Regions from separate parts of the Synechocystis sp. LKSZ1 genome, predicted to be linked through region 1. Evidence: predicted binding sites of a transcription regulator. Region 1 holds the regulator's gene; each other region holds the start of a gene.
What was found. Region 1 encodes HrcA, which represses chaperone genes, less so after heat shock. Its sites were predicted from a motif close to TTAGCACTCNNNNNNNNNGAGTGCTAA; they were not measured.
Positions count from the first base shown of each region.

Region 2: the regulator HrcA is predicted to act here: its motif matches at 1,647-1,673, upstream of ABXS88_RS11150 (ribonuclease R family protein).
Region 3: the regulator HrcA is predicted to act here: its motif matches at 1,511-1,537, upstream of groES (co-chaperone GroES).

Region 1 is NZ_AP031572.1:3,592,136-3,594,405, forward strand. Features, by position in the region: gene pyrG (glutamine hydrolyzing CTP synthase) at 1-323, shown strand, start outside; gene ABXS88_RS16295 (rhodanese-like domain-containing protein) at 393-737, shown strand; gene hrcA (heat-inducible transcriptional repressor HrcA) at 822-1,910, shown strand; gene ABXS88_RS16305 (hypothetical protein) at 2,098-2,270, shown strand, end outside.
Region 2 is NZ_AP031572.1:2,446,911-2,449,180, forward strand. Features, by position in the region: gene ABXS88_RS11150 (ribonuclease R family protein) at 1-1,400, opposite strand, end outside; gene ABXS88_RS11155 (GAF domain-containing protein) at 1,724-2,270, opposite strand, start outside.
Region 3 is NZ_AP031572.1:3,268,113-3,270,382, forward strand. Features, by position in the region: gene groL (chaperonin GroEL) at 1-1,068, opposite strand, end outside; gene groES (co-chaperone GroES) at 1,143-1,454, opposite strand; gene ABXS88_RS14765 (glutaredoxin family protein) at 1,655-1,915, opposite strand.

The DNA of each region.
Region 1 (2,270 bases):
GCTTGGCCCCGGATACCCTGGCCTTTTCCCTCTACCAACAGGAAGTGATCTACGAACGCCATCGCCACCGCTATGAATTTAACAATGCCTACCGGACACGGTTCTTAGAAACGGGTTTTGTGGTGAGTGGAACTTCCCCCGATGGGCGTTTAGTGGAGATTGTGGAATATCCCCAGCATCCCTTTTTTATTGCCTGTCAATTCCACCCTGAATTTCATTCCCGCCCCAATCAGGCCCATCCTCTGTTTCTGGGCCTAATGCAGGCAGCTCTCCAGTATCAAGGTCAAGCGGCGGATTCTTCAGCTCTGGCCCCGGTAGGATAATGGCCGGACGAGAAGGATTGGGCCGGCTCTGATAAACCTGCTACCCTAGATTTTATTTTGCCTAGAGCCATGCCCCATCCTCATCTCGAAATTAGCGTTCAAGAATTGGCCCTGCGCCTGGCTGAAGCCGATCCAGATCTGCAATTGATTGATGTGCGAGAACCCCATGAGGTGGCCATTGTCCATTTGGAGGGTTTTGATGTACTTCCTTTGAGTGATTTCACCCATTGGTCTAGTACAATTAAAACCCGCTATAATCCTCAGAAGGAGACCCTGGTTATTTGTCACCATGGGGTTCGTTCTGAGCAAATGTGTCACTGGCTACGCAATATTGGCTTTACCAATGTTAAAAATATCGTGGGCGGTATCCATGCCTATGCCCAGCTTGTTGATAGTACCCTAGCCTGCTACTAAAAAGCTGATTTCTGAGCTTGGGGTTGATAATATTCACATCATTTTTTGAAAAACTTTTTATTTAATAAATAACGACTTGAGGCTATGTTTAACGCACCACCTTTAAGTGAGCGTCATCAAAATATCCTGAGGGCCACGATCCAGCATTATATTGCCACTGCCGAACCAGTGGGCTCTAAAACCCTTGTGGAAGAGTATAAATTTAGTGTCAGTTCCGCCACGATTCGCCATGCCCTCGGCCACTTAGAAAAAGCAGGCCTACTCTATCAACCCCATATTTCTGCCGGCCGTATTCCTTCCGATTGGGGCTATCGTCTTTACGTTGAACAACTCATTAATTTAGATAATCCCAACACTGAAACCGTTAAACAATCTCTCCAACAAAAACTTCAGGGAGAACACTGGAATTTCGAAATTCTTCTGCAACGGGCGGCCCAGATCTTAGCGGGTCTAAGTGGTTGTATTGCCCTAGTGACCTTTCCCCAGACCCAAGTCATTCAACTACGCCACCTCCAGTTAGTACAAATTTCAGGGGAACAGATTGTTGTCATTTTGGTGACCGATAGTTATCAGACACACTCTCTTTCCCTGGATCTCCCCATCAGCTTGCAGGAAGCCGATAACCAAGAACTCTTAGAACAGGAATTACAGATTCTTTCTAACTTTTTAAATCATAAACTTAGGGGTCAACGTCTCTCTCAATTGGCTAGCCTTAATTGGCAGGAACTGGGGCAAGAATTTGCTTGCTATGCAGATTTTCTGCAAGGTTTACTCCAGCAATTACAACCGTTTTTTCGTCCCTCTCCACCGTCCGCTATGGTGATCCATGGCGTCTCCGAAGTAATTCGACAACCGGAATTTTCCCAGTTGGATCAAGTTCACATGCTCCTGCATCTTCTAGAGCAAGAACAGGACCAACTCTTTCCGGTCATTTTTGATGTGGGAGAAGGGCCTGGCCCAGCTCGTCCCGAGCCTAGCGTCACCCTCCGCATTGGGGCCGAAAATCCCCTAGAATCCATGCGGCCCTGTACCTTGATTTCAGCCTTTTATCGTCAGGGCCATTTACCCGTCGGCAGTGTCAGCGTCATTGGGCCAACCCGTATGCTTTACGAACAGGTGATTCCCTTGGTGGAGTCCACTGCCGACTATCTCTCGGCGACCCTTTCGGGTTAGGGCCGGGAACCCAAATTACTGCCTGGTCATCCCAGGAATCATGCCTATTGCTGTCCCTATGCTTTACCTTTTTCGATTCCCCTGGTGCATTCTGGGCTTGTTCGTGGGTTGGGTTAGTCTGGCGTTACCCAGCCAGGCTCAAACTGAAGCGTTGGATCTAAACCCCGAGATTCTTCAGGAGAGCCCTGTGTTACAACGCTGGCTGCAGAAAATCCCCGACCTTAACCAGGAGATGGCCCAAGATCCCAGTTTCCGGCCCCGTTTTCGCTTGGGGTACAATTATTTTCCTTCTTCCGACAACAGCAGTGGTCTGGGTGTTGGGGTTGAGGATCTATTCCTGGGCCAATCGCCCGTTACCCT
Region 2 (2,270 bases), 1.1 Mb from region 1:
GGAACCCCCAGGGCCGTTAATTGATCAGCAACAACTTTCTGCACCAAAATGACTAGCTCAGCCAGCAGGGTTCGCAGAGGCAGGGCCTCGGTGACTAGCAGGGTTCCCAAACGTCCTTCATCGAGGAAGGGAACTAAGGTATCGGACAGAATTTCAAAGCCACCCCGTTGTAGGCGCTGGGATTTGGCCAGGGCACTCAGGTTGAAAAAGAGAGTGCGAAAACGTTCCTGGAAGGGGGCCAGGGCCGGTTCTCCCTGGTCACTATTGGCCAGCAGGGACTGTACTTCTGCAAAACTGAACTGGCGGTCTACCTGAATGACACTACTCTGGAACTGAAAGGCCGTCAGGGCGCCACTGGCATCGAGGGTGACAAAAAAGGAAAGGGCCAAACGCTCGGCTCCAGGCACCAAGGAACAACGCTGTTGGACAGCATCGGGAAAGAGAGAACATACCTTGTCCCCCAGATAAACTGCCGTTCCCCGTTTGCGGGCAGCCCGGTCAAGAGGAGTATCTTCGGCAATATAGTGGGCGACGTCTGCGATATGAACACCGAGACACCATTGGTCGTCCTGAGCTTCGAGGCTAAAGGCGGTTTCTATCCAAGGATTTAGGCTTTGGAGGCGATCATCGACGAAGGTGAAGGTGAGGAGGGCACGCAGGTCAGCCCGCTGTGAGTATTCCGTGGGGTTGAAACCCAAGGGGAGTTTATCTGCCTGCTGTTGTAGGTCTTCTGGCCACTGGAGGGGCAGATCATGTTTACAACTAACAATATCTGTGTCGGCGGCGGCCTCAGCATCACTCCCGAGGATCTTGGTGATGCGACCCAAGGGGGGATACTCGCCAATGGCATAGCGAACAACCGCCACATGGACAAGGTGATTAATGGCTTGGGTTAGGTCTTGGCCATTGGCCTCTAAATTAAGCTCAAACAATAGTCGGTCATCCAGGGGCACGGCTCGGAAAACCTCCTCGGCCTGTTTGACCTGGGCTAGCAAGGACGGATTGGCCCGTTCCAAGATCAACCGAACTTCTCCTTCCGGTGAACGGCGCCGCGTTCCATCTTTAATGATCCTGACCAAAACCCGGTCGCCATTCCAGGCATTACTCAGGTGGGCCTCCCGCACGTAGATATCATCGGCATCTTCATCATCTTGAATGGCAAAACAGAAGCCCTTACTGGAACAGCGCAATTTGGCCTCGACGACGTTATCTTCCAGCACACGGCGATATTTGCCCCGTTCCTTGACTAAGAGGCCAGCCCGTTCTAAAGCATCTAGAATAATTTGTAATTTCTCGATGGCTAGCTCATCTTCACAACCGAGCTTTTTTTCGAGTACCTTACCGGCGACTAATTTATCATCACTAAAGTGCGAGAGGAGTGTGGCGAGGGAGAAGTCCATGTAATGAGTTTCCTTGGGTGGAGAGGGCGAGGAATGGGCAGATCAGATGTCGTATTTCACGCTGGGGGCGGCAACTGAAGCAAACTGCTTGTCGAGACCACTGCCCTAACCAGGGAAAACGCAAGGGAAACAGCCGGGAAGCATTCTAAACCGAAATTGCAGGGGATTTTAGAACGAATCCAGTCCTTGACGATGGGAGAAAGGAGCATACCCTAAGCTGAGTTAACTGTCCATTGTATCAAGATTGTGGCCCCCTTAAAGACAAAGGGCCAAAACCCAGGGATGGGTAATCCAGATTTTTTGTACCCATTAATCATCGCCGCTCAACTTTCAGGGTTTAGCAGGCTCTGTATCAACAGGGTCAACTCTTTGAGCTTGATGGGTTTACTGAAATAGTAGTTCGCGCCGGCCTTTAAGCATTTCTCTTCATCTCCCTCCATGGCCAAGGCTGTCAGGGCCACAATGGGGAGTTCAGTTAACCCCAATTCCTGCCGAATTTTCCGAATTGCTGTTAGGCCATCCATCACCGGCATTTGAATATCCATTAATACCAAATCAGGACTTTCTTGTTGGATTAAAGCAATGGCGGCTTCGCCATTAGGAGCATGTCGCATCCGATAACCTTTGGCCTCAAAATAGCTCATAACAGTCATGGCGTTAGCTTCATTATCTTCGGCTAACAAAATCAAAAAAGACGAGGAAGTTGCCAGGCTAGGGGCTGGGGCCGACTCCAAATTGGCAATAGACTCAGTCGCGGTGAGGCTATCGGTTGGTATTACCGGTAAGCTGACAGTAAAAGTACTACCTATATCCAAGCGGCTAAACACTTTGACTTCCCCTCCATGCAACTCTACCAGTTGTTTGACCAAG
Region 3 (2,270 bases), 320 kb from region 1:
AGATTCAGTTTCTTCGATCTGACGACGGATCTGTTCGCAACGGGCTTTAACAGCGGTTTCGTTGCCTTCAGCCACAATGGTGGTGTTGTCCTTGGTGATGGTGATGCGGCGGGCTTTACCCAGACTTTCGATCTTGGTGCTTTCCAGTTTCAGACCGGCATCTTCGCTGATCATTTGACCACCGGTGAGGACGGCGATGTCTTCCAGCATTTGTTTGCGACGGTCGCCAAAGCCAGGGGCCTTAACCGCAGCCACGTTCAGGACACCGCGCAGACGGTTAACCACCAAGGTTGCCAGGGCCTCTTTTTCAATGTCTTCAGCGATGATCAGCAGGGGCTTGCCTTGGCGGGCCACTTGCTCCAGCACGGGAACCAGGTCTTGCACCAGGTTGATTTTCTTGTCGGTGATCAGGATAGCCGGATCTTCCATCACGGCTTCCATGCGCTCTGCGTCGGTGACGAAGTAGGGAGAGATGTAGCCTTTGTCAAAGCGCATCCCTTCGGTAATTTCCAGTTCGGTGGTCATGGATTTCCCTTCTTCGAGGGAGATAACGCCTTCTTTACCCACTTTGTCCATAGCGCTGGCAATCATTTGGCCGACTTCTTCGTCGTTACCAGCAGAGATAGCACCCACTTGGGCAATGGCTTTGGAATCTTCGACGGGTTTGGCATGGGCCTTGATCTGCTCGACTAGGAAGTCGGTGGCTCGGTCAATCCCGCGCTTGAGGGCAATGGGATTAGCGCCAGCGGCAACGTTGCGCAGACCTTCTTTGACAATGGCGTGGGCCAGAACCGTAGCCGTGGTGGTTCCATCCCCAGCGACATCATTGGTTTTGGAAGCGGCTTGACGGATCAAAGAAACACCAGTGTTTTCGATGTGGTCTTCGAGTTCGATCTCTTTGGCAATGGTGATCCCGTCATTGATGATTTGGGGCGCGCCAAATTTTTTCTCGAGTACCACGTTGCGACCTTTGGGGCCGAGGGTAACAGCAACGGCTTCTGCCAGGATATCAATACCCCGCTCTAGGGCACGACGAGCATCGTCATTGTAAATAATCGATTTAGCCATGGGAATTAGGACCTCTTATGGGACAACAGTGAAATGTAGAAAAATTCAGAGAAATTCAGTTAACAACACCGAAACTAGGCAACAGCGGCCAAGATATCTTTTTCGGTCAAGAGAACGTAGTCGTCACCGCCGAGTTTGATATCGGTACCGGCATACTTGGAATAGAGAACTTTATCGCCGACTTTCACTTCGACGGGAGAGTAGGTGCCATCATCATTGCGCTTGCCAGGGCCAACAGAAACCACTTCGCCCACCTGGGGTTTTTCTTTGGCGGTATCGGGCAGAAGAATGCCACCAGCGGTTTTTTCTTCGGAAGGACTCACTTTGACCAAAACGCGGTCAGCGAGAGGTTTGACGGTCGTAACGTTAATAGAAATAGCTGCCATGAATCATCCTCCTGATGAAGACTTAAAACAACTCGGCTTTGATGGAGAGTGAGGCATTAGCACTCTTGCCTCACGAGTGCTAATTTAGCCAATGGCAGACCCCTAATGCAACACCCATCTAAGTGTGGTTTCCCGAACTCAGGCTCAATTAGGCTTTCCAGAAAGTGTTTTAGCTGCTGGGCGTATCGAGGTCTAGCGGTTCAGGCAGTCGGGGGAAGTAAGGCTTGCAATTGTTTTTCTATCTGCGCGATGGAGGCTCGAGGGGAAAAGCGGGGCAGAGGTTGTTCCCCTTCGTTGACTTTGCGGCAAAGTACCGGAATTTCGTACTGAAAAGCTTCCCACCAGGCGGGATTCGTGGTGATGTCTCGGATTTCTACCTGCAGGCCGGCAATCTGGGCCAATTTTTCGGCCAGGCCCTCGCAGAGGTGACAGCCGGGCTTACTGTAAAGGATTAATTCCATGCAAAGCTTGGGTTAAAAGACTCAGTTGACGAAGGCCCTCGTTGGCGGGTCAGGGCGTGTTGAGATTATTTTCCCCTATCTGGAAGCTTGAGAGCTTTTTCCCGTCATTGATTTAAGGGCTTCCAACAAAAAAGCCTTTGGGAGTCTTGCCGTGTTTCGACCCCAAAGACTTTTATTTTACTCCTCACACACAAGTCGATTATACCAGCAATTTTGAAAAAGTCCAGCGTTTTTTCTCTAGGCTCCAGCATAATTATTTTTTTCTTAGACAGCGGCGGGGTATGCAGGCGCTGATGGACGAGAGTAGCGGTTTTTTCAGGGCCTTGGGCCTGCGAAAAACGTTGGGATTCCCTGG